Regions from separate parts of the Pseudoalteromonas sp. NZS11 genome, predicted to be linked through region 2. Evidence: predicted binding sites of a transcription regulator. Region 2 holds the regulator's gene; the other holds the start of a gene.

Region 1 (19,575 bases), on a different contig from region 2:
ATTACCAAACCCTGCTTTTTGCCCAGCTAGTGTGTATGCACGTGTTAAATTCATACCAAATAGCCAATCAGCACGAGAGCGCGCTAAAGCAGATACACTTAACGGAATAAAATCTCGATTAGAACGCATAGTACCCAGTGATTTTTTTACCGCCGATAAGTTTAAATCACTAATGAGTAAACGTTGCGTACTCTGCTTTTTAGCCTGACTTATTTTAGCTTCTTCAATTACTTGATCGACTAGTAGCTGGCCTTCACGGTCTGGATCGCCAGCGTGAATAAGTTGCGAGGCTTGTTTAATTAATTTTTTTAAAACAGTGAGCTGTTTACGTGTTTTGGTTTTGGCTTTTAACTTCCACTGTTCAGGTATGATAGGTAAGTGTTCAAACTGCCACTTTTTAAAGCGCTCATCGTAATCATCGGGCTCTGCTTGTTCTAGCAAATGTCCAATACACCACGATACACAATCGCCATTAGCGACTTCTATATAACCATCATATTTTTTATGTGGTTTTGGTAACGCATCAGCAATAGCACGTCCAAGTGAAGGTTTTTCTGCAATGTAGAGTTTCATAGCCTGCTCATCACTGTTTATATAAACAGTAGTCTAGCACAGCTATTTTAAAGGAGGGAACTTTTTGTAACTATTCGCTAGCTGGGCTTTTTTTGTCTTTTGTTAAAATATAAATAAGCGGAAGATAACAAACAATAACGGTGCCTATATTAATAAATGGCAATAAGGTTTTATAAATGTATGTACTATAAGAAAGATCCCATAAATGGCGGTCGACTAATCTAAATAGCTGTAAAATTGGTGCCATAATAACAACCAATTGACCTAATACGCATTGCCATAAATAAACCTTATCTTTTAACCCCAGATATGCGATGAGTGCCATCCAAGCAATATCATTAAAGGCCCAAACAAGGTATCGATAAACATAAATCCCATTATCAAACTCTTTCAAGTAAGGATGAATAATGGTTCCATATAAAAAAAAAGCGGCTGTAATTAAAGCGAAACGCAGGGCCAAATAATCTTTTCTAAAATAAAAGATGAAAATAGCAGGGCTTAAAATAAACACCCAACTAGTATCTAATATCAATATAGTCTTTAAAAACCATTCAGGCATTAGAGTTAATCAAGTTTTTTTTCATCATCGTCATTACCACCGCCATTTCCTGGCATATGACTAAACTTATCGACCTTTTTCATAAACTATTCCGTTACATTTGTTAAAGAAAGCATACTTTATGATAAATAAGTGTGTTTGCCAATAAAAGTTATCTTACATCTATAGGAGCTGACTCTTTTGCTTTACCTTGTAATATAGATATTTCTACTCGGCGATTCCTGCGGCGATCTTCATCGGTGTCATTCGGTACAAGTGGTCGTGTTTCAGCTCGACCAACCACCATCATTCGGGTTTTATCAAATCCTTGGACTTTTTGCAGTTCACTTGCAACGGCTACAGCACGCTTTGATGATAGGTCCCAATTATTAATATATAACTCATTCGACACCTGAAAATCATCAGTATGGCCAGATACTGTTATTTCACCGGGTACATCTTTTAACAGCACACCGATATCTTGAATTATAGGTTTAAACTTAGGTTGTAAAAATGCACTACCTGAAGGAAATGAACCATTCTCTCTAATGCGAATAATTATTTGCTGCCCTAAAGACTCAAGCTCAATTGCGCCATCGATTATTTGCTTTTCAAGCTGCTGCGCTATCTTTTTAACAAGCTCGTTAGTTTGCTCCTGATCGGCTGCTGAAGTTGCTTGCTCAGAAGATTCTTCTTGTGAGGTACTACGAGATTCGCCACCGCGTTTATCCCCGCGCTGTTCTTGCCTGCCGCCTGCTGAGCTTTCATCGCCAGCCTGAAACTCTAACATTTGTTGAGTCATTTCGACTGTTTGCTGCTGAATGGTTTCTATTGGGGTTGGCTCTGGTTTACCTGGGGTAAACTCCATGGCAATAACAGAGGTCCCTTTAGGGATGTCTTTTACTTCAATTTTATTCTGCACACCAAAAGCAAACTTCATAGAGCCCGCAATTTGTTTAAACTTAAGTACATCCATTTCTGAAAACGCGAGCAAGAGTACAAAAAAGCACATTAACAGTGACATTAAATCGGCAAACGTTCCCATCCATGCAGGTAGACCTGGTGGTGGACATTTGCACTCTTGATCAGACATAGTTACTCCTCGGTATCTACTTTGCGTTTAGATTCAGCTAAGTAATTTTTCAAAATACCTTCGATTACTTTTGGATTTTGACCATCTTGTATACCTAAAATAGCATCCAAAATTAAACGCTGATTCATCGCTTCCTCGTCTTTACGCAGTTCAAGTTTTACCTGAATAGGAATTGCCACAACATTGGCTAAAAACGCGCCATATAAAGTTGTTAATAGTGCTACTGCCATTGCAGGACCAATTGCCTTTGGGTCATCCATGTTAGACAACATTGCAACCAAACCAATTAGAGTACCAATCATACCCATTGCAGGCCCTATATCAGCTAACGACTTAAATAAACCCGCGCCCAATTCATGGCGAGTCGTAGTTAGAGAAATATCTTTTTGAAGTGTAGCGCGAACTACATCTGCATCATGGCCATCAACGAGCATATCGACGCCTTTGCGCATAAAGGGGTTTGGAATTTCAGCTTCTTCGAGTGCTAAAAAACCGCCTTTACGAGCTGAATCAGCAAGTTCTACTGCTTTTTCGATAAGTATTTCTGGCGTTTCGATTTTAAACATAAACGCTTTGGCAACAACTTTACCTATCCCCAAAAATTGCGACATAGTGAAGTTTGATAAAACAATAAAGAGTGAACCACCAAATACAATAACCACAGACGGGGTATTGTAAAACATAGCCATTTCACCGCTACTACTCATAAACATAGACATGACAATTAAGCCAATTGCGCCTAGGATCCCGATTATGGTTGCTAAATCCACATTTCCTCCAGAAGTTTCATGCTTAATGGCCTTATCATAAACTTTTATTATTAACTGCTTATCGGCAACATATTGAATTGCTTAAGCCATTTTTATAAATAAACATAAAAAGCAGCCTTTAGCACTATCTTAGATCAAGTTATAAGGGCTACCTAATTATCAATTGATTTATTAAACCAACAGACCGCTATTAAGGCTTTATTAATGCACTTGAAATATAATTTAACGTTATAAAGGTAAAAAACCAATATCATCCTTTGACCTAGTTTAGCATTCCCCCTAAAATTGACCCCTAAATTTATTATGTAAGCTGAAATAAAGATGGCGACTAAAAAACCTGAAAACTTAAGTTTCGAACAAGCACTAGAAGAATTATCTACAATCGTTAGTGACATGGAACAAGGTGACTTATCGCTTGAGCAATCGTTAAAGCAATTTGAGCGTGGAATTGCATTAGCAAGTGCTTCATCAGGGAAATTACAGCAAGCAGAACAAAAAGTATCAATTTTGATGGGGAATGGCGAAAAGTCAGTACTTACAAACTTTGATAATGATATGGAATAGCTGTGAGCATAAAAAATCATATTGAACGTGCTCAAAAAGATGTAGTAGCGACCTTACAACAGCATTTTAACCAGCCTCTCGATACAGAAGAAACGGTAAAGAACGCCACCCAGTATGGATTATTTAATGGCGGTAAAAGATTACGTCCATTTTTAGTTTATGCCACAGGTAAAATGCTCGGCGCAAACCATCAAGACTTAAACGTACTTGCTGCTGCAATTGAGTGTATTCATAGCTATTCGTTAGTCCATGATGACTTACCAGCAATGGACGATGACGACTTACGCCGCGGACGCCCTACTTGTCATATAGAGTTTGGCGAGGCAAATGCAATTTTAGCCGGTGATGCTCTTCAAACTCTTGCTTTTGAGCTTATTGCGAATCACAAATTTGAATGCTCATCACAAACACAAGTAAAAATGATTGCTACACTTGCCCACGCATCAGGCCTTCAGGGTATGGTTGGCGGACAAGGCCTTGATATAGCAGCAACTGATAAAGTAATTACCGTACAAGAGCTTGAGCGAATACATAAGCTAAAAACCGGAGCTCTAATTAATTGCGCAATTACACTTGGTGCACTGTGCAGTGAAAAGGCTGATCAACAAACCTTAGAAAATTTAAGTGTTTTTGGGTATGCTATAGGGCTAGCATTTCAAGTACACGACGACATTTTAGATGTTGAAGGCGATACAGTTATTTTAGGAAAGCCACAAGGCTCCGATATTGCCGCGAATAAAGCGACATATCCGGCGTTATTAGGTATGCTAGGCGCTAAAGAAAAGGCGCAGAATTTAATACAACAAGCCCATGAAGCGTTAGCAAATATAGATGCTGACACAACACTTCTTGCGTCGCTAGCAAATTATCTAATTGAGCGTGACCACTAATTTTTGCTCATACGTATTGCAATTAGCACTGACATTATTACTCAACATTAATTATTCGTAAAAGCTTTGAATTAATTAATGTTAGCGAAGGATATATATAAAACCATGACACTTGATAGTAGCAAGTATCCATTACTTAATTTGGTTGACGAGCCAGCCCAATTGCGTGACTTAGCGCAAGACAAACTCCCTGCATTTAGCAATGAGCTGCGCGATTATTTACTCAACTCAGTATCGCAAAGTAGCGGTCATCTAGCGTCTGGTTTAGGGACGGTTGAACTAACCGTTGCCCTGCATTATGTTTATAACACTCCAGACGATCGCCTAGTTTGGGATGTGGGTCATCAAGCTTATCCGCATAAAATTCTTACTGGTCGTCGCGAGCAAATGCACACCATTCGCCAAAAAGACGGTTTGCACCCTTTTCCTTTTCGCGATGAAAGTCAATACGATACGTTTAGCGTAGGCCATTCAAGCACCTCTATTTCAGCTGCCTTAGGTATGTCTATTGCCGCACAAAAAGAAGGTAAAGGTCGAAAGTCTGTAGCCATTATTGGTGACGGAGCTATAACCGCAGGCATGGCATTTGAAGCGATGAATCATTTAGGTGATGTAAAATCAGACATGCTTATTATTTTAAATGATAACGAAATGTCGATTTCTGAAAATGTTGGCGCATTAACAAATCACTTTGCTCGAATTTTATCAGGTAGCTTTTATACTAACATTCGTGAAGGTAGTAAAAAGTTACTCTCAGGAGTGCCTCCGGTAAAGCAACTTGCCAGTAAAATGGAAGAGCACATTAAAGGCATGATGATCCCGGGTACCTTCTTTGAAGAATTAGGCCTAAATTACATTGGTCCCATTGATGGTCACGATGTAAACATGCTTGTAGATACATTACGTAATATGCGTAATTTAAAAGGCCCACAGCTTTTACATATAAAAACCCAAAAAGGTAAGGGCTACAAACCAGCTGAAGCCGATCCTATTGGCTATCATGGTGTACCAAAATTCGATCCGAGCACAACTAGCCTACCTAAATCTAAACCTAGTGCTGCTACTTTTTCAAAAGTATTCGGCGATTGGTTATGTGATATGGCCGAACAAGACAGTAAGTTAATGGCTATCACGCCTGCAATGCGCGAAGGTTCAGGCATGGTACGTTTTTCTAAAGAGCATCCAGATCAATACTTTGATGTAGCTATTGCTGAGCAGCATGCCGTTACTTTAGCCGCTGGCTTTGCCTGTGAAGGTTTAAAACCTGTTGTTGCTATTTACTCAAGCTTTTTACAACGTGCGTATGACCAATTAATACATGATGTTGCACTGCAAAACTTACCTGTATTATTTGCCATTGACCGCGCTGGTATTGTTGGAGCCGATGGTGAAACTCACCAAGGTGCGTACGATTTAAGCTTTATGCGCTGCATTCCAAATATGGTAATTATGGCACCAAGCGATACCAACGAATGCCGCCAAATGCTATACACCGGTTATAAAGCAAACTGCCCTGTTGCAGTTCGTTATCCTCGAGGTAGTGCAGGTACTGCAGACATTGAAAGCACTATGCAACTGCTTGAAATAGGTAAGGCAGATACAATTAAGAAAGGCAGTAAAATTGCCATTTTATCGTTCGGTACATTACTTGAAAATGCACAGCTTGCTGCAGATGAATTAGATGCAACGCTTGTTAATATGCGTTTTATTAAACCACTTGATACCGCACTTTTAAATGAGCTTGCAACTAGCCACGATGTAATTGTTACGCTTGAAGATAATGCGATTGCTGGCGGTGCCGGCTCTGCAGTTAACGAATTCTTAGCAACGCAAAAAGCTGATATTAATATCCTTAACTTAGGTATTCCTGATGAGTTTATTAAACACGGCACCCAAGATGAAATGCACGATGAAATGGGATTAGGCGAGCAAGGAATATTAACCGCTATTAAAGCGTTTATTAATTAACTTCCTATACATCTAAAGTTGAGCATATTAAAAAAGGAGCCTAGGCTCCTTTTTTAATATCAAATATTGCTGATCAGCGCATCCACACTTTAATATCAGCTAGGCCATTGCTTTGTAAAATACCTAATTGTTGATCAACGTTAGAATTTTGTTCAAACTCAAATGCATCAAGCTGATCATCAAACGTAATATTTGCAACACCATCACCACCGCGCTTTTTAACTTGGTGCAATGAAATATCAGCTAAATTAATAGATGTTTCCCAGCTAATTACCTGCCCACCCAAAAGTGGTAATGGATAAAATGACCAACCAATTGATGCCGTGATATTAGTTGTTTTGCCATTTGGTAATTGGAATGAATTAGCCGCTATTACTTTACAAAGATCTGAAGCATAGCTGTCTATTTTATTGCATTTAAAATCACGTAATAATAGTAAAAACTCATCACCACTCCAACGTGCCACATAGTCAGAACCCTGCGTACGCGAATTTAATAATGCAGCCATTTGCTGTAAGCAGCTATCACCTGCAATTGGGCCATAGGCATCATTGATACGGCTGAAGTTATCAAAGTTAATAATTACCAGCACCAGTGACTTGCCTTGTGCCTGCAGCGATTGTGAATTACGTTGAAAGTGTTCAATATCTTTAGGGAGTTGATCAAACAAAAAGCGACGACTACGCAGCCCTGTTAGCTCATCTGAGTGACTAACTAATTTAAGCTGTGAATTCACTTGGCCTAATTTATCATTAGCTTGACGAAGCTCTAAGGTACGCTCGGTGATCAAGCCCTCTAATGCTTCTTGTTTTCTACGCTCTTGCGCTCTAAATACCCAAAAAATAAGGTAGAAAAGCAAAATAAAACCACTGGTAATTAAAAGCCTAAAGTAAATAGTTTCGTCAAAGCGCTCAGGCACTACAAAGCCGTATTCTACTTCTTGCGCTTTAGTCCAGTCTTCACCTTGGCGCTTCGCTTCTAACTGAAACAAAAACGAGCCTGGAGGCAAGTTAGTATAAATAGCTTCACGTCGCGTATTAGCATAGCGCCAGTCACTATCTAAGCCACTTAGTTTATATCTAAATTCAATACTGTTTGGTGCATAGTAATCAATAGCTGTGTAAGTTAGCGTTATATCACGCTCGTCTGTTTCTAATGATGGTTTTTTACCAAGCGCAGCGGTGGTTAAATGACGAAGTGGTGTTGTTATTGTTTCTATTGTTGGCTTTAATGCAAGCACACCAAATAGCTCTACATTTTTAGGTATTTCAACAACACCTTGTAAGCTTGGGTACCAAATAGAATTGCCGGTGTCTGCTACCGCATCATGCCCAAGCCCACTACAACATTGATTCGCTTTACCATCGAGTTGACGGTCAAAAGATGAAATCACTTCTTCAACTTTTAAGCTTTTTATCTCTGTTTTAAATTGCTCTACAGGCATTCTGTAAACACCTTTCATGGTGCTTACCCAAACATGTTTTAACTTTTCATCATATTCTAGGCTAAATATAGACCCATACGGTAAACCATTAGCGGCATCGAGTTGACGCCACTGCCCTTGCGTACTTCTGTAAAAAAGCCCATCGTTAAGAGAGCCGATTAAAATACCCACGCCATCTATATGTAGCACGCTAGTTACGTATGCACTTTCAAGTGTTGTTTGGTCACCAATTTTTTCAATGCCACGGTCTGTAAAGTAATATGCGCCTTTACTAGTACCAATCACACCAAAGTTTGTTTTATCCAATACGTAGGTAATAAACTTACTACCTAAAAAAGCGTTATATGCAAAAGGCGTTAAACCAGCATAATTTAATCGATATAAACCGCGTCCGGTACCAATCCAAAAACCGCCTTTACTAGAGCGACTTATTGCAAATACCGGGTTATCGCGAAGCGCTCGACCAGGGACGGTATAGAGTGTCTTGTTTTCAAAAACAAATAAGCCGCGCCCCGTGGCTATATATAATCGTTCACCATCGAATTGTAGATCGTGTACTGACGCGTATCCATATTTACTACTTGGAACTAAATTAATAAAACTTTTATCTAAATCGAAATAACCAATGCCGCTTTTGTTAGCAACCCACAGTTTTCCATCTGGAGCTTGGCTAATAGCCATAACAGACTCGGTCATATCTGAAACAGCTGAATGCCTTTCTACTCGCCCTTCATGGGCAAGCCATAAGCCTTCACTAAAACTTGCTAACCAAACGTTATTTTTATCATCTCTAAAAATATCAGCAAACCATATGCTTTGATCAAGTTGGCTTGGTTCTACCCATTGCCACTCACCGGTTTTATCTCTAAATAATAAACGTCCATAAGTCGAAACCCATAAGCCACCATCGGTATCACTCATAAACTTATAAACGGCTGAGTTATTTGCATTAGGTAAAGGAAAAGGTCTTAGTTCGTCATCTAAATCTAAAAAGTATGCACCTAGCTCAGAGGCTATATACAAATTACCGTTTAAGAATGATAAATCGTGCACTATGGTTTGCGCTAAGCGCTCTGGTAACGATATTTTAGCGGTAAGCTCTAAACGTAGTTTAGAGAAATCTGATGAGTTTTTAGTAAGGCGTAATAAATGACGATCATTAACCAGCCAAATACCTTCAGGAGAGAGTGCCATTTGGCTAACAGAGCCAACAATTTGGGTAATTACGGTAGCATTAACAATAGGTAGGGGACCATTTACTTGAGTGCGTAAATCAACTTGCCCTCTATCTACATAGTATAAACCATTAGCCGCAATCCATATGCTGCCTTTAGAGTCCTCAAGAATATCTCTTACTGGACCTTTAATATTAAACTCTTGTGCTGCAAATGTGGCTGGATTAATAACTACCAAGCCACTTTTAGTACCTACCCATAATAAGCCACTAGAATCGACTAAAAGTTTATTAATACCATTACTAGGCAAGAACGGGCTATTTTGCGTGTTGTAGTTTGTAAATGTTGTGCCATCAAAACGGCTTAAGCCAAACTGAGTACCAAGCCACATATAGCCTTGCTGGTCTTGTACTACGCTTTTAAGTGATTGCGAAGGTAGACCATCTTTTATATTCCATTGCTTAACTACGTAATCACTAATTGAAGCCCAACTTGGTGTCGCGCACAACATCAGTACACAAACCAGTAAAAATCGCATCATATTGCTGCCACCTAGTTAAACAAATCAAATATAAAAAATTAAAAGGGTAGTAAACCCACTTTTATTAGCGCCTGTAAGCATATAAGCGAAAAAACGCCCGCAAGTATATCATCGGCCATAATACCTAAACCACCATGTACTCGTTTGTCTAGCATACGGATTGGGCCAGGTTTTGCTATATCAAAAAAGCGAAATAACAAAAAACCAACGAGTAATGTTTGCCAGCTAAGTGCTGCACCAATCATTGTAATGTAATAACCTGCCACTTCATCCCATACAATAGCAGGATGGTCGTGCACGCCTAAATCATCAGCCGTTTTACCGCAGGCCCATATACCAAATATACTGATCACTACGGCAAACACAATTTGCAACCATAGCGGATAATACATAGTCATAAAAATGAATGGCAGTGCAGCAAAAGTGCCAAATGTACCAGGTGCTTTAGGGGCTAACCCAGTACCAAAACCCAAACCAAAAAACTGATGTGGGCGCTTTAAATTAAACTTTCGGTTTTTGTTCAAACCAGCTCCTTTGCAAAATGCTCAAAACCTTGCTGCTTAAAATCAAACTTTTCACCGTTGTGTAAAAGTTCAATTTGACCATCGCCACTTTTAATTTGGCCTATGCATGTTGCATCTACACCATATTGACGCAGTTTTATATCTAGCATACTTTTATTGCTATCAGGTACAGTAAAAATTAATTCGTAATCATCACCGTAACTTAGAATAAATGGCAGCTGCTGATTAAAATCAAGGCTTGCTTGCATTGCATCTGAAGTCGGAATACTTTCAATATTCACAACTGCATTTACTTGCGACATATCAAGTATATGACTCAAATCAGCGATTAAACCGTCCGATACATCAATAGCCGATGATGCAAGACCTCGCAATACCTGTCCTGCAGCAACACGCGGTGTTGGAAAGTCAAAGCGCTTATTTAAGTACTTTAAATGTTCTGGCTCAATACTTATACCTTGTTTGCGAGACTCAATTGCAAGTCCAGCGTCACCTAGCGGACCTGTAACATAAATCCAATCACCCACTTTCGCACCACTACGGCGAAGTGCAGTACCTTCTGGTACAGTCCCTTTTGCACAAATAGTGATAGTTAATGGGCCTTGCGTGGTATCGCCACCTATAATTTGCACATTAAAGTATTCTGCAATTTCATGCATGCCTTCAGTAAACTCTTCAATCCACTGTGGGTCAATACTTGGCAAGGTTAACGCAACTGAAACCCATGTTGGCTCAGCGCCCATTGCCGCTAAATCACTTAAATTAACAGCAAGCGCTCTGTGACCTAATGCACGAGGGGAAATATCATCAAAAAAGTGTACGCCAGCAACAAGAGTATCTGTTGTAACGGCAAGTTGGCAGTTTTGTGGAACGGTTACTAAAGCGCAATCATCCCCTATACCTAGGTTTACATCACGACGGGTGATCCCGCGACCTTTAAAGTAGCGGTTAATTAATTCAAATTCCTTCATACACAAAAAAGCCGGCCTATGCCGGCTCCCCTCTTTAACGGTTTACTTACTTGCGTAAATGCTTAACAGCTTTATCAAGTACACCGTTTACAAATTTATGGCTGTCTTCAGCGCCAAATATTTTGGCCAGCTCAATACCTTCGTTGATAGCAACTTTATAAGGTACATCTTCACGGAACTTAAGCTCATAGCTGCTTAAACGTAAAATTGCGCGCTCAACCATATCTAAGTCATTAAACGGACGTGTTAAATGTGGTGATACAGCTTCGTCTAGTTGCTTATAATTTACAGCAACACCCGTCGCTAAATCTTTAAAGTATTCAACATCAATTTTAGTAACGTCTGTTTCGATCAACATTTGTTGTTCGATATCGGCAATTAAATTGCCACTTATTTGCCAAGAATAAACGGCTTGGAGTGCTAAGATACGTGCTTTACGTCTTGCTGCTGGTTTCACAAAAATTCCTTAAACTTAAATTTTATCTAACACATTAACCATTTCAAGCGCGCCTAAAGCAGCTTCGCCGCCTTTATTGCCCATTTTGGTGCCAGCACGCTCAATTGCTTGTTCAATGCTTTCTGTGGTTAATACGCCAAATGCAACCGGGATATCATACTCAAGTGATACTTGCGCAAGACCTTTGTTTGATTCGCCAGCAACTAGGTCAAAGTGTGGTGTACCACCTCTGATCACTACGCCTAATGCGATGATTGCATCATACTCTTTTTTTGCCGCAACGCGTTTAGCCGCTAAAGGTAATTCTACCGCGCCTGGTACATAAATAACGGTAATGTCGTCATCAGATACACCACCAGTGCGTTTTAGCTCATCAACAGCACCTGCAAGGAGGCTGCTACCGATAAAGTCATTAAAACGAGAAATGACAATGGCAAACTTTTTGCCAGGAGCGTACTTACTACCTTCAATAATTTTCATTTGATAACCCTAAAAATAAGTTCAAGCGGTTGCGATTGCGCAAAAATTGCTGCGCATCATACCATAAAAATAAAATAATAGCCTAGTTTAAGCGTGATGCTTATTGTGGCTCAACATAATCAACAACTTCTAAATGAAAGCCCGAAAGTGCATGGTACTTTTTAGGGCGACTCATTAATCGCATTTGTTTAATTCCAAGATCTGCAAGTATTTGCGAGCCTACGCCAACAGTACGAGATGTACCTTTGAATTTACGAGGCGTAACGCTTTCGCCAGCATCAGCTGCTGCGAATGCTTTTACAGTTGCCTCTAATTCTTCAGTGCTTTCTTGCTTACCTAAAATAACTAAAGCACCTTCATTTTTAGCGATATAAGCCATTGCTTCTGAAAGGCCCCAACTACGGTCAGCACTTCTATCTGAAAGTAGGATATCGTTAAAGGTACTTTGCAAATGTACACGTACATTTGTCGGTTCTTGCTCTTTTATATCGCCTTTAAGCAATACGTAATGTAATTGGCCGTCAATTGTGTCTTTGTAAGTAACTAAATCAAATTCACCGTGAATAGTTGGTAACTTACATTTTGCAACTTGCTCAATTGTTGTTTCATTTAAGTTACGGTATTCGATTAAATCAGCAATAGTACCAATTTTAATATCATGCTCTTTCGCAAAAACTTCTAAATCAGGGCGACGCGCCATGGTGCCATCGGCATTAAGTATTTCAACAATAACAGATGATGCTTCAAGCCCAGCTAAACGCGCTAAATCACAGCCAGCCTCAGTATGTCCTGCGCGAGTTAATACGCCGCCAGGTTGTGCCATAATTGGAAAAATATGACCAGGCTGAACAATATCACTTGGTACTGCGCCTTTAGCTATAGCCGCTTGCACTGTACGCGCTCTATCTGCTGCTGAAATACCTGTAGTAACACCCTTTGATGCTTCTATCGACATTGTAAAGTTAGTCGAAAATGCAGCACCATTATTTTTAACCATTAAAGGTAAATCAAGTTGCTCACAACGCTCTTGCGTCATAGTTAAACAAATTAAGCCACGGCCATGAGTGGCCATAAAATTAATAGCCTCTGCGCTAATATGCTCTGCGGCGATAATTAAATCACCTTCATTTTCTCTATCTTCATCATCCATTAAAATAACCATTTTACCGGCTTTAATGTCGTCTATGATTTCTTGTGCGCTGTGTAAATTCATAAATTTGCTCGTATAAGTTATCTGTTTCGTTATTTAATAAAACCCGCTTTAGCGAGTAAGCTCATCGAAATATCAGAGCCCGTTGGTTGCTCTGCACCTTTTATAAGGCGCTCTAAATAACGTGCAATTTGATCGACTTCTAAATTAACTTGAGTGCCTACTTTAAAGTGAGCAATTGTGGTTTGCTCACTCGTATGTGGGACAATTGTTAATTTGAATTTATTACCTTCTACAGCGTTTACTGTCAGGCTTATACCATCAATACATACCGAACCTTTGTACGGGATGTATTTCATTAAATTTTCTTCGGTTGTAAGCCAATATTCTGTTGCTCGAGCGTTTGCTGTAATGCTTGTAATAGTTGCTATGCCATCAACATGGCCAGATACTAAATGACCGCCTAAACGCGAAACAGGTTGCATGGCTTTTTCAAGATTCACCGTTTGCCCTAAAGCATAGTGAGCAAAACCGGTTAAACCAATCGTCTCGTTAGATAAATCAGCACTAAAACCGTCAATATGTTTATCAACTACGGTTAAGCAAACGCCATTGGTTGCAATGCTGTCGCCTAGCTTTACGTCTTTCATATCAAGATCAGCACTTTGGATACGAATGGCTAAGTCGCCTTGTTTTTTTTGTAATAAAGCAATTTTGCCTGTGGCTTCTATTATCCCAGTAAACATAGCGCTACTCTTTTTATTAAGTGATTTTAATGAGTTTTTAACGCGGTGATACGTAAATCGTCACCAATGCGCGCACATTCATTAAATGTTAAATCAACGGTGTTTTGCATACTCGTCAATTCAGGAAAATTAACTAAACTTTTTGCATCATGGCCCATTAATTTAGGCGCCAAATAAAAAACAAACTCGTCAACTAAATCAAGTTCTGTCATTTTACCAGCAAGTGTTGCTCCGCTCTCAAGCCAAACATTATTAAACTGCAGTTGCCCAAGCTTTTCTAAAACAGCCTGTAAATCAACTTTGCCGTTACTTTCACTTACTTCAATATGCTTTACAAAATGCGGCCATTGCAGTGATTTATCAACCTTAGTCGTAAATATTATTACATCACTTTGGATTTTAAATAAAGCAAGGTTGGGCGTTAAACGATTCTGTGAGTCAATTATAACACGCACGGGCTGGCGAAGCGGTAAATCGGTAGGTAGCGTGCAAGGCAACTCGCTTAGTCGCACATTAAGTTTAGCATCGTCTACTAACACGGTATCGGCACCGGTTAAAATAGCGCAGCTTAGCGCTCGGTATAATTGTACGTCTTGGCGAGCAGCGGGACTTGTGATCCACTTACTTTGCCCATTTTTAAGCGCTGTTTTACCATCTATGCTTGCTGCCATTTTACAGGTCACATAAGGTAAGCCTTGTTCCATTCGCTTAAAAAAGCCAACGTTAAGTGCGCGAGCTTGTGATTCAAGTAATCCATAAGCAACTTCAATACCGGCATCGCTCAGTATTTTAAGGCCTTTGCCTGCAACTTGTGGGTTTGTATCAACCATAGCGGCAATTACTTTTACAACACCCGCCTTTTTTAAACCTTCAGCACACGGTGGTGTACGCCCATAATGACTACACGGTTCAAGCGTTACATAAGCCGTTGCACCTTGTGCATTATTGCCAGCTATTGCCAGTGCATTTACTTCAGCATGACCTTGACCAGCTAATTGATGAAAACCCTCACCAATTATTTGATTATTTTTAACTAATACACAGCCAACATTAGGGTTAGGCGTGGTAGTAAACCGGCCTTTTTTGGCAAGTTCTATGGCGCGTGCCATATACATTTCATCATGTTCGGTAAAAGTAGTTTGGCTTTGCATTTATTACTCCCCTAAGCGGGCAATTTCTTCGCCAAATTCGCGTATATCTTCAAACGAGCGATAAACAGAGGCAAATCTTACGTACGCTACTTTATCGAGCTTTTTGAGGGCTTCCATAATGTATTCACCCACCAAATGGCTTGAAATTTCTCGCTCACCCGTTGCGCGTAGTTGCGATTTTATTATATTCACTACTTCGTCTACTTGCTCGGTGCTCACTGGGCGTTTTTCGAGTGCGCGATTTAAGCCATTTAATAATTTATCTTCGTTAAATGGTTCGCGGCTGCCGTCTTGTTTAATAACACGAGGCATAACCAGTTCAGCGCCTTCAAATGTAGTAAAGCGCTCGTGGCAGTCGTTACACTCACGACGCCGGCGAACTTGATGGCCTCCGCCAACAAGGCGTGAATCAATAACTTTAGTATCTTTTGCGGTACAAAATGGACAATGCATAGCTCGGTACTTCCGTTTTAAAACAAAAAAGACCGCTAAATAGCGGTCTTTTATCTTAGCAAAAAAATAGGGCCTGTTGACCTTTCAGGATTAAATTTGTTCTATCTAGGGGTGATTTAATCGCGGCTCGAGATTTGTAACCTAGTGGGCTAAGTAAAAATCGAGCAACAAAGAGTAAATCGCCCCTAGAACGAACCCGAGGGCAGTGCATGTTTGGCATTTATGCTGCGTTATCGCCTATTTGTGTGGAGTAACCACACTACATAGACTCTGCCTTGCTTAAAAGCCAAACATACTACTGCAAATTAAACCTCGAAAGATAAACAGGCCCCTAGCTTATGTGCTCTAAATTACTGCCGCTTATGCAATTAAGCGTAAACAGGTAATTTTGCACAAATTGCTTTTACTTTTTCTTTAACTTGCGCCTGTACAGATTCATCAGTGATGTTATCTAGTACGTCACAAATCCAGCCAGCAAGCTCTTTTGATTCTACTTCAGTAAAACCACGGCGAGTAATTGCAGGAGAACCAATACGCAAACCAGATGTTACAAATGGTGAGCGTGGATCGTTCGGTACTGAGTTTTTATTAACTGTGATGTTAGCGTTGCCTAGGGCTGCGTCTGCATCTTTACCAGTGATATCTTTATCGATTAAATCAAGTAAAAATAAGTGGTTTTCAGTTTTGTCAGAAACGATTTTGTAGCCGCGCTCTTGCATTACAGCAACCATTGCTTTTGCGTTTTTAACAACTTGTGTTTGGTATACTTTAAACTCTGGTTGAAGTGCTTCTTTAAATGCCACTGCTTTTGCTGCAATAACATGACATAAAGGACCGCCTTGGCCACCAGGGAAAACAGCGCTGTTAAGCTTTTTGTAGATTGCTTCGTCGCCACATGCAGAAATAATCAAACCACCACGAGGGCCTGCAAGTGTTTTATGCGTAGTTGTAGTTACAACGTGTGCATGAGGAACAGGGCTTGGGTAAACGCCTGCCGCAATTAAACCCGCAACGTGAGCCATGTCAACAAACAGATAAGCATCGATTTTGTCAGCAATTTCACGGAATTTAGCCCAATCAACAATACCTGAGTACGCTGAAAAACCACCAATAATCATTTTTGGTTTGTGCTCAAGTGCTAGTGCTTCAACTTGTGCGTAATCAATTTCGCCAGTTGCTTCATCTAGTCCGTATTGGATTGCATTGTAAAGCTTACCAGAGAAGCTTACGTGAGAACCGTGAGTTAAGTGACCACCATGAGCTAAGCTCATACCTAGTACAGTATCGCCAGCGTCTAATAATGCTAGAAAAACAGCTGCATTAGCTTGCGAACCAGCATGTGGCTGTACGTTTGCGTAGTCAGAACCAAATAATTCGTTAGCACGGTCAATTGCTAATTGCTCAACAACATCTACATGCTCACAACCGCCATAATAACGTTTGCCTGGGTAACCTTCTGCGTATTTGTTTGTAAGCTGTGAACCCTGCGCTTCTAGTACGCGTGGGCTACAGTAGTTTTCTGAAGCGATTAGCTCGATATGCTCTTCTTGGCGAGCAGTTTCTTTGGTTATCGCGTCAAATAACTCTGGATCAAAATCCGAAATATTCATGCTACGTTCTAACATTGGGGTCTCCTAGGGCAACGTGTATGGTGTTTTTTAGAGGCTTTATTGTACGCTTTAAACGACTCTTTGCCTACGCTCTTAAGTTGAGGATATTTAAACAGGGATTGAAACTATTTCACAGCTCTTTTAAGATGATATTTTTTTATAAAGCCATAATAATTTTAAATGAATTATATTTACTACATTTAATTAGTAAATATAACTAAGTGTATTCATCCGTATAAAGTTATAAAAAAAGCGGCTCAAGCCGCTTTTCCTTTTAATTTAACTTAGCCTAATTTAGCGAGCATTTCGGTACGTAACGCGTCGTAATCGGCGTTCATATCGCTTGCTAGGCATGGTTTTGCTAGTGCATCAGCAAGTGGTTTTGGCATACCTAATTCAATATTTAGAATACCCTCTACGCTTTCTTTAAACTTAGCAGGATGAGCTGTCGCTAAAAAGATACCCGCAGTACCCGGCGCACGATTTTCAACAAGACCTTGGTAAGCAATAGCAGTATGAGGCTCTGCAACATAGCCCGTTTGTTGAATTTTTTTCATCACGGCTTGCGTGTCTTGCTCGTTTACGCTTGTTGAATAAAAATTATCGTAGCTAAACCAGTTATTATCTAACATTGTTTGTACACGCGGCCAATTGTTTGGCTTACTTACATCCATCGCATTTGAAAGCGACTCAAGCGTTGCGTTTGGCGTCCAGTTTTTATCAAGCATAAAGCGCGGCACAGTATCATTTTGATTTGTTGTTGCGCTTAATTTACCTACAGGTAAACCAATAACCGCACCAATCATTGCGGCGCACACATTACCAAAGTTACCACTAGGTACTGATATATGTGCTGTTGCCCGTTTTTCTTTTGGTAGCAGTGCAATCGCTTCAAAGTAGTAACAAACCTGAGCAACTAAACGGCTAATATTAATTGAATTAGCTGAGTTAAGCCCAAGTGTTGATTTAACTTCTTCATCTAAAAAGGCATTTTTAACTAGCTCTTGGCAATCATCAAAGCTGCCCTCAACTGCATAACAATGAATATTGTTACCTAGCGTAGTAAATAGCTTTTGCTGAGCAAGTGAAATTTTGCCTTTAGGGTATAAAATTACTACGTCGATATTTGGTTTATTATAAAAAGCATGTGCTACGGCTGCACCGGTATCGCCAGATGTTGCTGTTAAAATAGTTACTTTCTCGTCTTTGTTAAACTGCGTTAAACACTCTGCCATAAAGCGACCACCAAAGTCTTTAAACGCAAGTGTAGGACCATGAAACAGTTCTAAACAGTATGTGTTCTCTTCAACTTCCACCAGCTTAACTGGAAAGTTAAATGCATTTTTAACCATTTGTGCCACAGTATCGCTTGGTAGCTCATCACCAATTAGGTGCGATAATATTTTGCCGCTGCGCGTAACAAAGTCCATATCAAGCAATGCATCAACATCGGACAGTGGGGCCAGTGATTCTGGGAAAAATACACCTTGGTTACGACCCAAACCTGTTTTTACGGCTTCAACGAACGACACTTTTTGTGAGCTATCTTTTAAATTATGTAATTGCATGACTAACTATCCTATAAAACTGTTAATTGACGCGTGCCGTCGTTATCTAATTTACAAATGTGGCAAAAGCCTTGCTCGTTAATGTAATTGGTTTCTAACCACTGCGCGCATTGCTGTGCAGCTTCAAGTGTTTTACACACACTAAATAAGGTTGGTCCTGCGCCCGAAATACTGACTATTTCAGCGCCCAGTGCTGGCAAGCTTGCTTTGGCTTCACTAAAACCTTTTATAAGCGGTGCGCGGTAAGGTTCTGCTATTTCATCTTTCATTATGCTTAGCGCATCGTCAAAACGGCTAGTTAACAGTAAGCTACTAAATGCCGACAAACGCTGAGCAAACTCAACACTTGCATGCATGCTCAACTCTTTTGGTAAAACAGAACGCGCTTTTGCGGTATTTAGCGAAAAACCAGGAAATGCAGCAACGTAATACCAGTTTTCATCAACCGGCAGTGCAATCGATTTATCAGGAATTAAATCACCTGTTAGCTGCAAACCACCTAAATAACATGGCGTAATGTTGTCGTAATGACGACCGCCGCTTACCACAGCTTCAAAGTCAGCCATAAGCTCAATTAGCTCAACCTGGCTTAAATGAGTCTGTGCAAACTTATCAAGAGCAGCAAAGGTAGCCACTACCGAACACGCACTAGAGCCAAGCCCTGAGCCAATTGGTAAGTTCTTTTTAAGCTCGAGCTTTACGCTTGGCATATTAGGCGCAACATGCGCTCTAAAATGCACTAAGCACTGGTACGCTAAATTTTCATTAGCATCACTGGGTAACTTGTGAGCGTACTCGCCTGTGCAAATAAACTCATCGCTTGGTGCTGCGCTTACAACGGCTACATCACCGAACAAACGGCCATCAATTGGCGCAAGCGCTGCGCCAAGGGCGTCAAAACCCACTGCA
Region 2 (14,199 bases):
CCTATTTTGATGAAATACTGCATTTAAGTTTAGAAAGTGCACCAGGTAATATTATCCATGCCTTAGAGATTTTAGGCTGGATGTTTTTAGGTCTTTCGTGCACTTTAATTATTATTGCGGCTATTGATGCACCATTTCAAAGTTATAACCATAACAAACAACTTAAAATGACCATGCAAGAGATTAAAGATGAGTATAAAAACTCTGAAGGTGACCCACAAATAAAAGCGCGTATTAGGCAAACTCAAAGGCAAATGTCGCAAAACCGTATGATGCAAGATGTCCCTGACGCTGATGTTATTGTTACAAACCCAACTCACTACTCAGTAGCATTAAAATACGATACAGAGCGCGCAGGAGCGCCAATAGTGCTTGCTAAGGGTATCGATGAAATGGCGATGCAAATTAGAAAAGTAGCAATAGGGAATGAAGTACCTATTTTAGAATCCCCCATGTTGACCCGAGCGCTTTATCATACTGCTGAAGTAGGAGAGCAAATACCCGATCAGCTATTTACTGCAGTAGCGCAAGTTTTAGCGTATGTATTTCAGCTTAAGCGCTTTAATAAAGGGCGCGGAAAACGCCCAACTAAACTTAATAATAAGCTCCCAATCCCCGATGCCTACAAGTATTAAACCGTTAACTTAGTAACTTGGAATAGTTATTGCAAATTCTACGTAGTGTCAATTTTTTGAAATTGTAGAATTATGAGTTTTAAAGCGGTATTACAACAACTTAACAGAGACAAAAAAGACTATGCCAAAGGGGTAGGTACTCCTTTGCTTGTGCTTGCTGCCTTGGGAATGGTGATTTTACCGTTACCGCCATTTTTACTCGATATTCTTTTCTCGTTTAATATTGCCCTCGCACTAGTGGTTTTACTCGTGACTGTTTACACGATGAAGCCGGTTGAGTTTGGTATATTCCCCTCTGTATTACTAATCGCTACGATTATGCGCTTAGCGCTTAATGTTGCCAGCACTCGAGTTGTATTACTTGAAGGTCATAATGGTGGTGATTCTGCCGGTAAAGTAATTGAAGCGTTTGGCTCAGTTGTTATTGGTGGTAACTACGCTGTTGGTTTAGTCGTATTCTTAATTCTGATCATTATTAACTTTGTGGTAATTACTAAAGGTGCTGGGCGTATTTCTGAGGTATCTGCACGTTTCACCCTTGATGCAATGCCGGGTAAACAAATGGCAATTGACGCCGATTTAAACGCTGGTTTTATCAGTGCTGAGCAAGCGCGTGATCGCCGCGAGGAAGTAACTCGCGAAGCTGATTTTTACGGCTCAATGGATGGTGCGAGTAAATTTGTAAAAGGCGATGCCATTGCAGGTATTGTTATATTAATCATCAATATTGTTGGTGGTTTATTTGTCGGTATGATTCAACATAATTTGAGTTTTGGCAACGCAATGGAAGTATATACATTACTTACCATTGGTGATGGTTTAGTTGCTCAACTCCCTTCTTTACTGCTTTCAATTGGTACCGCGATTGTTGTAACACGTCAAAATGAGTCGCTCAATATGGGTGACCAATTTAAGAAACAACTAGGTAACGAAAAATCACTCTTTATTGCTTCAGGTATTTTGATCATCATGGGTTTAGTGCCTGGTATGCCGCATTTTGCTTTTTTAAGTTTAGGTGCGTTACTGGGTTATTTAGCTTACTACACACAGCAAACTAAGTTAAAAGCCGCTGCAGCAGAAGCCGAAGAAGCCGCCAGTGGCGGAAGCGCTGCAACAGGTATTACCAATAAACAAGAGCAAAAAGAACTTGGTTGGGATGATGTTCAGCAGGTTGACGTAATTGGCTTAGAAGTAGGTTACAGATTAATTCCATTGGTAGATCAATCTCAAGGTGGTGAGTTACTTAATCGTATTAAAGGTGTACGTAAAAAGCTTTCTCAAGAACTTGGCTTTTTAGTACCACCTGTTCATATTCGCGATAATTTAGAGCTTGACCCTAATGCTTACAGAATAACGCTAATGGGTGTTTCAACAGGTGAAAGCGAACTTAAACATGGCGACGAGCTAGCAATTAACCCAGGGCAAGTATTTGGCCCAATTAAAGGGGTTGAAACCAAAGATCCTGCGTTTGGCCTTGATGCAGTATGGATTAAGCCTGATCAAAAAGATGAAGCGCAATCACTAGGTTATACCGTTGTAGATTCAGCCACGGTAGTTGCCACTCATATTAGCCAGTTATTAACTAACAGTGCGGCGTTGCTACTAGGGCATGAAGAAGTTCAAAACCTGCTTGATATGCTTGCTAAAAGCCATCCTCGCTTAGTAGAAGGACTAGTACCTGATGTGTTGCCATTAACTGCAATTGTAAAAGTACTGCAAAATTTATTGAATGAAGGTGTAGCTATTCGCGATATGCGCTCAATTGTTCAAACCCTTGTTGAGTATGGTCCGCGTAGCCAAGACCCTGATGTATTAACGGCTGCAGTGCGTATTTCTCTGCGTCGGTTAATTGTTCAAGATGCGGTTGGTATGTCATCAGAAATCCCTGTCATAACCTTGGCACCTGAGTTGGAACAGATGTTGCATCAGTCATTACAAAATGCAGGCGATGAAGGTGCCGGTATTGAGCCTGGACTTGCAGAGCGACTTCAAGTGTCATTGACACAAGCGCATCAAAATCAAGAAATGGCCGGTGAACCTTCTATATTGCTAACGTCAGGAATGTTACGCACTGTGTTATCTCGTTTTGTTAAGTACACCATTCCAGGATTGAGAGTGATGTCTTATCAAGAGGTACCAGACGAAAGACAGATCAAGATTGTTAGCTCTGTAGGCCAACAATAAGATTTTAACAGGGGTTGAATCATGAAAATTAAACGTTTTTTTGCTAAAGATATGCGCACAGCACTTAAAGAAGTTAAAGATGAGTTAGGTGTTGATGCGGTTATTATGTCAAATAAGAAGCTGGCTAACGGTGTAGAAATTGTAGCGGCAGTTGATTATGACAAAGCAGCCCCTAAAGTAGCAGCGCAACCACAACGTACTGCAGAGCCGCGTGCTCAAGCACCACAGCAAAGTATGCATAATTTTGTAAAACCAGAGCCTCAGCGTGCCAAACCAGAGCCGCAGGCAAAAGTGGCTGACAGCCTACAGGCTTTGTTAGAGCGCCAATCACCGCGTCCTCGCTCCCCTGAACTTGCATCAATGTTTTCACAATCAGGTATTGATACTACCGATAACTATCAAGAACCAGTTATGGAACAGCGTACTAAAAATATGTTTGCTCCTGAAAATGCAGCGCCAGTTCGTCCACAAACTCAAGCGGATAGCTTAGGTTTTGATGATTTAGACAGCGACTTTGATGATTTAGATAGTCCAGTAACGGCTCGCCAACAAACACCCAATAATGAAAGCGAAGAAATGACAACAATGCGTGAAGAAATGAACGCAATTCGTCAATTACTTGAGCATCAAGTATCAGGCTTAATGCAGCAAGATATGGCGCGTCGCGATCCAACACGCGCTTGCATGGTTGACCGCTTAGTCGGTATGGGTATTGATAAAGAAGTCGCGCAACAAATGGCATGTTTTGTACCTGATGATGTATCTCGTAAGCAAGGCTGGAAAGCGTTGTTAACGATGGTCGAAGATCAAATGCAAACAACCAATAATGAAATACTTCGCCAAGGTGGTGTATATGCGTTAGTGGGTCCAACAGGTGTTGGTAAAACAACAACAGTTGCTAAGCTTGCAGCGTTAGGCGCACAAAAATATGGCGCTGATAAAGTGGCCTTAATAACCACTGATACATACAGAATTGGTGCTTATGAACAGCTTGCTACTTACGGCCGTATTATTGGTTGTGGTGTAAAGCAAGTTAAAGATGCTAATGAATTAGCTGAAGTTTTATATCATTTACGAAATAAACGTCTAGTATTAATTGATACAGCAGGTATGAGTCAGCGAGATTTACGTTTAACTGAGCAGTTAAACACGTTAATGCGTAACCAACGTGTGGATATTCGCAGTTACTTAGTACTAAGCGCGACGGCACAAATTAATGTATTACAAGAAACAGTACGTCACTTTAAAAAAGTACAGTTAAGTGGTTGTATTTTCACTAAGTTAGATGAATCATTAAGTTTGGGTGAGATAATTAGTATTGCGATTCAAAATCGCCTTCCAATAGGGTATCTTACTAACGGTCAACGAGTGCCAGAAGATATTCGTGTTGCAAATGCTGAAAAACTAGTGAAAAAGGCTGAGCAGTTATATTTAAAAAGAACAAAAGCACAACATTCAAGGCACCAAGCAGTGGCGCCAAGTACAGTAGGGATGTATGATTAACACAGTATTAGATCAAGCAAGCGGCCTGCGCAAAATGAGTCAAAACAATAACAACGGCGTAAAAGTTATCGCTGTAACCGGTGGTAAAGGTGGGGTGGGGAAAACAAATGTTTCTCTAAATACTGCTATTGCACTAGGGCAACAAGGTAATAGAGTATTAGTGCTGGATGCTGACTTAGGTTTAGCAAACTGTGATGTGATGCTTGGTTTACGTGTAGAGCGCAATTTATCACACGTTTTGTCAGGTGAATGTGAGCTTGACGAGATTTTAGTTGAAGGGCCTGCTGGTATTAAAATTGTACCCGCTACATCGGGCTCGCAAAGTATGGTTGAATTATCGCCATCTGAGCATGCCGGGCTAATTCGTGCATTTAGCGAATTGAATACCGAATTTGATATTTTAATTGTAGATACAGCCGCTGGTATTTCAGACATGGTGCTAAGCTTCTCACGAGCAGCACAAGATGTAATGGTTGTAGTGTGCGATGAACCAACATCAATAACCGATGCTTACGCACTTATTAAAGTATTAAGCCGCGAGCACGGTGTTTATAAGTTCAAAATTGTTGCCAATATGGTCCGCAGTATGCGTGAAGGCACTGAATTGTTTGCAAAACTATCTAAAGTTACCGATCGCTTTTTAGATGTTTCAATGGAGCTAGTAGCAACGGTTCCTTATGACGAAAATATGCGCAAAGCAACACGTCGCCAAAAGGTGATTGTTGAGCTCTTTCCAAGTTCGCCAGCCGCTCTCGCGTTCAAAGCGCTGGCGACAAAAGCAGTTAAATGGCCAATACCAAATCAACCATCTGGGCATTTAGAGTTTTTCATTGAGAAACTAGTAAACGGCTAATTATGACAACATTGGTGAATAGAGCTATGGGATATCAATCAACACAAAACTTAAATGTGATTGTTGAGAAACATGCATCACTTGTTAAAAAAGTGGCATGTCATCTAATTGCTCGATTACCACCTAGCGTTCAGCTTGATGATTTAATTCAATCAGGAATGATAGGTTTAATAGAAGCTTCAAAAAACTTTGATGCAACAAAAGGCGCAAGCTTTGAAACCTTCGCCGGTATTCGTATTCGCGGGGCTATGCTTGATGAAATGCGCCGTGGTGATTGGGCTCCTCGTTCAGTACACCGTAAAAGCCGACAAGTTGCAGAGGCAATTACTGGGCTCGAAAGCAGTCTGAATCGCGAACCAACAGATACAGAAGTTGCTGAAAAACTTGAAATTTCACTCAATGAGTACCATCATATTTTAAATGATGTTAATACCAGTAAAGTATTAGGCATAGAAGACCTTGGTGTAGATGAGGATGTTATTACTCCCGTAGGCCAAGATTTAGCGCTAGACAAACCTTTTAATAATGTTAAAAATGATCGGTTTAATGAGTCTTTGCTAAATGCAATAAAGTCATTACCAGAGCGTGATGCAATGGTACTTTCTTTATACTATAACGATGAAATGAATTTAAAAGAAATAGGACATATACTCGATGTAAGCGAATCGCGTGTAAGTCAGATACATGGTCAGGCGATGATTAAGCTTAAAGCTAAAATCAATGACTGGATAAACTAGTAGTAAGTAAACTAAGGTTAATACCTCACTGGGGGATGTTTTGGATAAAAACATGAAAATTCTTGTAGTTGATGATTTTTCAACGATGAGACGAATTATAAAAAACCTATTACGTGACTTAGGTTTCACTAACGTTCAAGAAGCTGATGACGGGTCTACAGCTTTGCCTATGTTACAAAATCAAGTGTTTGATTTTGTGGTTACAGATTGGAATATGCCGGGAATGCAAGGTATTGACCTTTTAAGAGCAATTCGTGCAGATGATAAGTTAAAACATATCCCTGTATTGATGGTAACGGCAGAAGCTAAAAAAGAACAAATAATAGCTGCAGCGCAAGCTGGCGTTAATGGTTATATTGTTAAGCCATTTACGGCTGGAACATTAAAAACTAAATTAGAAAAAGTATTTGAACGCTTAGGCTAATGATGGGGGAGAGGCTTATGTCAGCACCAGCTGCGCCTCAAATAACGTTAGAACAAGCTCGTCAACTCGTCATTTATTTAGAAAACGATGAGCAAGATAAAGCTAATCAGTTGATTTTAGAGACAGCTTCGCAAGAGCAGTCTAAATTATTTGCTGAAGTTGGGAAGTTGACTCGTCAACTGCACGAAGCACTTAAAAGCTTTGAGCTTGATACTCGCTTAACTAACATAACGACAGATGCGATTCCAGATGCTAAAAAGCGGCTTAATTATGTTATAGAAATGACAGAAAATGCGGCTAATAAAACAATGGATGCTGTTGAGGCTAGTTTACCTATAGCTCAGCAACTTGCAGATGAAATATCTCATATCAAACCGACATGGGATCGTTTAATGAGCCGGGAGATTGAGCTTGGTGAGTTTAAACAACTTTGCCATAGTATCGATAAGTTTATGAATAACTCTCATCATAAAACGGATGAGCTTCAAAGCTTAATGACAAATGTACTAATGGCTCAAGACTATCAAGACTTAACAGGTCAAGTTATTCGCCGTGTTATAGAACTTGTTAGAGAAGTAGAAGAAAGCTTACTTCATCTTTTAACAGCGTTTGCTGAACAAGATGACAGTGACAACACAGCGAATAAAGTAGAACAACAAAAAATAAAAGAACCAGTTGCCACACAAACTTTAGCAGGTCCTGAAGGCCCTATTATTGATAAAGAATCGCGTAATGATGTTGTATCTGATCAAGATGAAGTCGATGATCTTTTATCAAGTTTGGGCTTCTAAGAGGAGAGTAACTGCATGTTTGAAGTCGATGAAGATATTTTACAAGACTTTCTTGTAGAGGCAGGAGAAATCCTAGAGCTTTTATCTGAACAGTTAGTTGAACTGGAAAATAATCCAGAAGATACAGAGTTACTAAATGCCATATTTAGAGGCTTTCACACTGTAAAAGGTGGTGCAGGCTTTTTAGCTATGACAGAACTTGTTGATGCTTGCCACGGCGCTGAAAACGTATTTGATTTACTACGTCAAGGCGTGCGAACGGTCAATTCAGAGTTAATGGATGTTATTTTACAAGCGCTCGACACCATTAATGAAATGTTCGCGACTATCCAAAATAGGGATAAGCCAGAACCAGCAGATCCTGAGTTACTTCAAACCCTCCACATTTTGGGCCTACCTCCAACAGAAGCCGAGCTTAACGGAGTCGCTTCAGAAACTGACGTTGAACAACCTCTTGATGAAGTAGTTGATACGCCAATAGCTGATGAGGAAGATCCATTTGCATTTGATGAAATGTTTAGCGGAACTCCTTCGGTTAGTGATGCTGAAATAAACGAAATCACTGAAGATGAATTTGAAAACTTACTTGATGAACTACACGGTAAAGGACAAGGTCCTGCAGTTGAAAAGCCAGTAGCAAGTAGTAGTGATTTTAATGGTGATATTACTGATGATGAATTTGACAGCTTATTAGACGAGTTACATGGAGTTGGCAGTTTTGGTGAGGTTGCGAGTAAAGCACCTGAGCAAAGTAGTGTAGTTAAAGCACCTGTAGAACCAGCTAAACCAGCGTCAAATACTGCTAATTCATCAGATGATGAAATTAGTGATGATGAATTTGAAGCGCTTCTTGATGAACTTCATGGTAAAGGCACTGCACCTAAATCAATAGAAAGCACTCCAGCTGTGAAACAGCCCAATATCCCAGCTAAACCAGCTGCAAAAGCGAGTGTGCCTGTAAAAAAACCAGAACCTGTAAAAGCACCCGCTTCTAAACCGGTAGAAAAACCGGTTGCTAAAGCAGCGCCAGCAACGCCTAAAAAATCAGCGCCACCAGCAGCAGAGACGACAGTTCGCGTAGATACAAAACGACTTGACCAAATTATGAATATGGTTGGTGAGTTAGTACTTGTGCGAAATCGTTTGGTTAGTTTAGCGACCAATTCAGACAGTGAAGCAATGGGTAAAGCAATCTCTAACTTAGATGTAGTGACTGCTGATATTCAAGGCGCGGTTATGCAAACGCGAATGCAACCAATTAAAAAGGTATTTGGTCGTTTCCCTCGCGTAGTACGCGATTTAGCACGCAGCTTAAACAAAGACATTGACTTACAACTTGTAGGTGAAGAAACCGATTTAGATAAAAACTTAGTGGAAGCACTAGCCGATCCGCTTGTGCATTTAGTTCGAAACTCAGTTGACCACGGTATTGAAATGCCAGCTGTTCGTGAGGCTGCCGGTAAGCCTAGAACAGGTAATGTTACTTTATCAGCGTCTCAGGAAGGCGACCATATTTTGTTGACCATTAAAGATGATGGCGCTGGTATGGATGCTGAGAAACTGAAAAAAATAGCAATTAGTAAAGGCGTGCTCGATCACGATCAAGCGAGTCGACTTTCTGACACTGAAGCATACAACCTAATTTTTGCACCTGGCTTTTCTACAAAAGAAGAGATATCTGATATTTCAGGTCGTGGTGTTGGAATGGATGTGGTGAAAACTAAAATCACCCAATTAAACGGCTCTGTAAGTATTCAATCTGAGTTAGGTGTAGGTACTATTTTAGAGATAAAAGTACCACTTACCTTAGCCATATTACCGACCTTAATGGTAATTGTTGGCGCACAAACATTTGCGTTACCACTTGCAGGTGTTAGTGAAATATTCAACTTAGATTTAACGAAAACAAATGTGGTTGATGGGCAATTAACAATTATTGTGCGTAAAAAGGCAATACCGTTATTCTACCTCGAGCACTGGTTAGTTAAAGGCTCAGATCGTTCACAGCGAAAAGCAAAAGGCCATGTAGTTATTGTGCAAATTGGTACGCAGCAAATTGGTTTTGTTGTTGACTCATTAATTGGCCAAGAAGAAGTAGTGATTAAGCCGCTTGATGCGTTACTTCAAGGAACACCAGGTATGGCAGGTGCTACAATAACTTCGGATGGTGGCATTGCACTGATTTTAGACGTTCCAAACATGTTAAAACATTACGCAGGCTAATAATAAAGTAGGTATTTAATATATACCTACGCATAAATTTAATAAGAGAGCTAAATGGCCGTTAAAGTTTTAGTTGTTGATGATTCAAGCTTTTTTCGCCGCAGGGTAAGCGAAATTCTTGAGCAAGATAGCGACATACAAGTTATAGGCTTTGCTGTGAATGGCAGAGAAGCTGTTGAAAAAGCAGCTCAGCTACGTCCAGATATGATCACTATGGATGTCGAAATGCCTGTGCTTGATGGTATTAGCGCAGTTAAAGAGATAATGGCGAGTAATCCAACCCCGATCTTAATGTTTTCATCACTAACACGTGATGGCGCAACAGCAACGTTTGATGCGCTAGATGCTGGAGCAATGGATTTTTTACCGAAAAAATTTGAAGACATCGCTCGCAATAATGAAGACGCTATAAAGCTTTTACAAAATAAAGTGAAAGATATAGGGCGAAGACGTTTACCGCGAACGTTTAAAGCTGCAACACCACCTAAGCCAGTAATATCAACTAAACCGATAACAAGCTCACTTTCGCAAAGAACAAACACACTAACGCCTTCGATAAAACAACCCGATAGAAGCTTTCAAAGAGCAGCCCCTACAACATCGTCAGGTTCAAATATTGCCTCAATGCGAGCAAGTGGAAAGCAATACCAGCTTGTGGCTATTGGCACTTCTACAGGTGGCCCTGTTGCACTACAAACTATATTAACTCAATTGCCTGCTAATTTCCCTCATCCTATTTTGCTTATTCAGCATATGCCAGCTGCTTTTACACCTGCATTTGCGGCACGTTTAAATGGTCTGTGCCAAATAAAAGTGAAAGAAGCGCAACAAGGTGACCGCTTACAACCAGGAACTGCTTATCTAGCGCCTGGCGGACAGCAGATGATGGTAGAAGGGCGTGGTGCAAATAGAACTCTGCGCGTATTTGAAGATCATAGCGAGAGAATAAGTTATAAACCGAGTGTAGATGTAACTTTTGCCAGTGCAGCAAAAACGTATCAAGGCGATGTGCTTGCTATCGTTTTAACAGGCATGGGCGCTGATGGACGTGACGGTGCAAGAATGTTAAAACAAACGGGTGCAACCATTTGGGCACAGGATGAAAAAAGCTGTGTTGTTTATGGAATGCCTCAAGCCATTGCTAATGCGGGGCTTTCGAGTGAAAGTTTAGCATTAAGCGATGTTGCAGCACGTATCAAGAGAGAGGTAGGTTGTGGATAAACTCTCAATATTTGGACTATTTGTAGCACTTGGTGCAATAGGTCTAGGTTACTCTTTAGAAGGCGGCGTTGTTTCTGCTTTATTTAATGGTCCTGCCCTTATTATTGTATTAGGCGGCACGCTTGGTGCTGTTATGTTGCAAACATCAGCAAGTACCTTTAAAAAAATGCTAAATATGAGCTCTTGGGTTTTTGTTGCGCCACAATATGATATTGAAGATGCAATAGAGCAAGTTAAGCGGTGGTCTCATAAGGCACGTCAAGAAGGTTACTTAGCGCTTGAAAACGAAGCGCTAGCTCACCCAGATGCATATGCAGCAAAAGGTTTAAGCTTGCTTGTAGATGGCTGCTCAGAGCAAAAACTACGTGACACGCTTGAAATTGATTTACTGCTAGAACGCGATCGCTTGCTTGAAGCCGCACGTGTTTATGAAGCGATGGGGGGCTACAGTCCTACCATTGGTATTTTAGGTGCTGTGCTTGGTTTAATACAGGCAATGTCGTTTATTACCGATCCACAAATGCTTGGTGCAGGAGTTGCAACGGCATTTATTGCGACCATTTATGGTGTTGGTTTAGCTAATTTATTGTTTTTACCTATGGCAAATAAGTTAAAACAGCGTGTAGAGCAAAAAATGCTTTACCATGAAATGCTTGCCGAAGGTGTGATTGCAATAAGCGTTGGTGAAAGCCCAGTAAATATAGAATTAAAGCTTGAAGCCTATCGTGTAGAGCGTCCTAATTTAGTGGACGAATAACATGCTACGCCGACGACTGCGTCACTCTGCTCCTAAAAGTCAACATACAGAGCGTTGGCTTGTATCGTATGCCGATTACATGACCATTATGTTTGCTTTTTTTGTGGTGCTGTATGCGATAGCGATCAACAAAGAAGAACAATTTCAAATATTGTCAGACTCCCTTGAACACGTTTTTGATAAATCTGCCCGCCAGCACTCCCAGCAAGGTGAGGGCGTCAATGGTAATGGAATATTGACTGATAGAGTGACACCTGAACAAGAAGTTCTTTATGGTGAAAGTATTTTAAAAGAAGAACAAGGTCCAGAGTTACTCGACGGTCAAAGTGATACAAGTAACATACAACAAAAATATTTAGGAAAACCACTCGATAGCTTACTTGCTAAGCTGCAGTCAGCGCTTATTGATGAAATTCGTGATGGAGAAGCCAGTTTAGAGCTTAATCAAGATTGGCTGATTATAGAGCTAAGCTCAGGTATGTTATTTTCAAGTGGTAGCTCAGTTGCACACTCTAGGGCAAAGCAAGTCGTCAAAATTGTTAAAGATATTATTGCTCCAGTAGATAACTATATTAGGGTGCGTGGCTATACTGATGATGAAAGTATTCGCAATGAAATATTTCGCTCAAATTGGGAACTCTCGGTTGCTAGGGCAACGTCTATTTTAGTAGAGCTGGAAGCATTAGGTATTAATTCTGCCAGAATGGCGATAGAAGGTTATGGTCAATATTCATCTTTTGTAAGTAACGATACAGAACAAGGGCGAGCAGAAAATCGTAAAGTTGTTATTGCACTTTCTAAGTATGGTTTACCGCCAATACAAGACATTAAAGGTGATGAACAAGCCGTCAAGCCAGTAGCGGAAGAGCCTGAAATTGAGCTCCCTTCAGATGACGATACAATAAAAATAATTCGTTTGCCTCATGGTGGTATTCGCATAACAACGCGCAATGAACAGTAATTAGGATGTAATGTGAAGATTTGGACTGTCGCAAATCAAAAAGGTGGTGTTGGTAAAACAACAACAGCAGTGAGCCTTGCTGGTATTTTAGCTTTGCAGGGTAAGCGTGTGTTGCTTATTGATACAGACCCTCATGCATCACTCACTTATTACTTTGGCATTGACTCAGAAGATTTGGAAGTCAGTGTATATGATATTTTTGCGCGTGGCACGAGCATGCAAAGTGAAGAGATACTTCAAGCTTTATGCCCATCAACACTTGAAAACCTAGATATTTTACCCGCAACAATGGCGATAGCCACGCTTGATAGAAGCATGGGAAATAAAACAGGTATGGGATTAATACTAAAAAAAGCGCTTGCAAAAATCAGTGAACATTACGATTATGCCATTTTAGATTGCCCCCCAGTTTTAGGGGTGCTAATGGTTAATGCGCTTGCAGCAAGTGAGCGAATTTTAGTGCCAGTGCAAACGGAATTTTTAGCACTGAAAGGGCTTGATAGAATGATGCGCACTATGGAATTAATGCAAACCTCTCAAGCGAAAGATTATCAATATACTATAATCCCTACTATGTATGATAAACGAACTAAAGCATCGTTAGAAGCATATAAAACACTGCAAAGTACGTATGGTGATAAAGTCTGGCCAGGTGTGATACCGGTAGATACTAAATTTAGAGATGCAAGCTTTGCGCAAAAAGTGCCTGTAGAGTATTGTCCTCGTTCGCGTGGTGTATACGCATATAAAGCACTGCTAGAATATTTAATTGAACAAGGTTAATGAATGAGTAAGCAATTATTTGCTAATGAAAAAGTAATGAAACAATACCTAGGGGCTTTGTTATGTGAAGACGAGCCTGTAGATAACCTTGAGCCAGTCGCAAAATTACTTGAGCAAATGCCACACGACTCGCAGCAAGAACATATTCATTTAAAACCAAAAGAACAGATAAAAGCGGCAGAAAAAATATTTGATCAAGACTTACTTAATTCTGAAATTAAGCCAATAGTTGAACCTATTTTTGAAGCCGAAAAAGTTAATAAAGCCATTGACGATGAAGTAATAGAGCCGATAAGTACGATTACAGAAGAACCAGAACCTCAGATTATAACCACTAGCCAATCTGACTATTTTGATGGTGAATTTCAGGCATTATTTTTTGAAGTTGCTGGTTTAACATTGGCTGTGCCATTAAAAGCATTAGGCGGTATACATCAATTAGGTGAAGTAAATCATTTATTTGGTAAGCCAAAGTGGTTTAAAGGCGTTATGCTCAACAGAGAAGAAAAGCTTAATGTTGTTGATACTGCTCGTTGGGTAATGCCAGAAAAGTATGATGATAAATTAGAGGCGTCTTTAGATTATCAGTATTTAATTACCTTAGGTGATAGCCAGTGGGGCTTATTAGCTGAAAAGTTGATAAATAACATTACATTGAGTAAAGAAGATGTAAAATGGCGTACAAATAAAAGTAAGCGCCCATGGCTTGCTGGTGTTATAAAAGAAAAAATGTGTGCTTTAATAGATGTAGATAATTTAAATATATTATTAGAGAAAGGCTTAGATAGCCGTCAGTAGTAACGACCATTACGGGGTAATAGCATGAATCAAGATAAATTACTGTCAGCAAATAAAAACGCAGATAATAATGATGAAATTTTACAGTGGGTTACGTTTAAGCTAGAGGAAGAAACCTACGGCGTAAATGTAATGCAAGTACAAGAAATACTTCGTTATACAGAGATAGCCCCTGTACCAGGTGCACCTTCTTACGTTATTGGTATTATTAACTTACGCGGTAACGTTGTAACTGTTATTGATACTCGTGCACGTTTTGGTTTGTTAGCTGCTGATGCAACCGATAATTCTCGTATATTAATTATTGAAGCTGAAGAGCAAGTTATCGG

The links. Region 2 encodes FliA, which starts transcription of late flagellar genes. Its sites were predicted from a motif close to CTAAAGNTNNNNNNNNNNNNGCCGATA; they were not measured.
Region 1: a site for FliA is predicted at 3,034-3,060, ahead of pomA (flagellar motor protein PomA). Genes of this name have one in related genera too.

What each region holds. Positions count from the first base shown of each region.
Region 1 covers NZ_JADYWP010000005.1:4,601-24,175, forward strand. Annotated here, with positions in the region: gene I6E82_RS12050 (DNA topoisomerase III) at 1-573, opposite strand, end outside; gene I6E82_RS12055 (hypothetical protein) at 644-1,132, opposite strand; gene I6E82_RS12060 (flagellar motor protein MotB) at 1,284-2,204, opposite strand; gene pomA (flagellar motor protein PomA) at 2,207-2,974, opposite strand; gene I6E82_RS12070 (exodeoxyribonuclease VII small subunit) at 3,296-3,538, shown strand; gene ispA ((2E,6E)-farnesyl diphosphate synthase) at 3,541-4,428, shown strand; gene dxs (1-deoxy-D-xylulose-5-phosphate synthase) at 4,534-6,396, shown strand; gene I6E82_RS12085 (ligand-binding sensor domain-containing diguanylate cyclase) at 6,470-9,556, opposite strand; gene I6E82_RS12090 (phosphatidylglycerophosphatase A family protein) at 9,595-10,080, opposite strand; gene thiL (thiamine-phosphate kinase) at 10,077-11,051, opposite strand; gene nusB (transcription antitermination factor NusB) at 11,098-11,508, opposite strand; gene ribH (6,7-dimethyl-8-ribityllumazine synthase) at 11,524-11,988, opposite strand; gene ribBA (bifunctional 3,4-dihydroxy-2-butanone-4-phosphate synthase/GTP cyclohydrolase II) at 12,089-13,201, opposite strand; gene I6E82_RS12115 (riboflavin synthase) at 13,231-13,884, opposite strand; gene ribD (bifunctional diaminohydroxyphosphoribosylaminopyrimidine deaminase/5-amino-6-(5-phosphoribosylamino)uracil reductase RibD) at 13,911-15,035, opposite strand; gene nrdR (transcriptional regulator NrdR) at 15,039-15,488, opposite strand; gene glyA (serine hydroxymethyltransferase) at 15,857-17,113, opposite strand; gene thrC (threonine synthase) at 17,383-18,666, opposite strand; gene thrB (homoserine kinase) at 18,678-19,575, opposite strand, start outside.
Region 2 covers NZ_JADYWP010000001.1:665,918-680,116, forward strand. Annotated here, with positions in the region: gene flhB (flagellar biosynthesis protein FlhB) at 1-635, shown strand, start outside; gene flhA (flagellar biosynthesis protein FlhA) at 708-2,819, shown strand; gene flhF (flagellar biosynthesis protein FlhF) at 2,841-4,322, shown strand; gene I6E82_RS02925 (MinD/ParA family ATP-binding protein) at 4,315-5,175, shown strand; gene I6E82_RS02930 (RNA polymerase sigma factor FliA) at 5,202-5,912, shown strand; gene cheY (chemotaxis response regulator CheY) at 5,953-6,336, shown strand; gene I6E82_RS02940 (protein phosphatase CheZ) at 6,354-7,127, shown strand; gene I6E82_RS02945 (chemotaxis protein CheA) at 7,143-9,350, shown strand; gene I6E82_RS02950 (protein-glutamate methylesterase/protein-glutamine glutaminase) at 9,405-10,571, shown strand; gene I6E82_RS02955 (flagellar motor protein) at 10,564-11,328, shown strand; gene I6E82_RS02960 (flagellar motor protein MotB) at 11,330-12,289, shown strand; gene I6E82_RS02965 (ParA family protein) at 12,302-13,072, shown strand; gene I6E82_RS02970 (chemotaxis protein CheW) at 13,076-13,870, shown strand; gene I6E82_RS02975 (chemotaxis protein CheW) at 13,895-14,199, shown strand, end outside.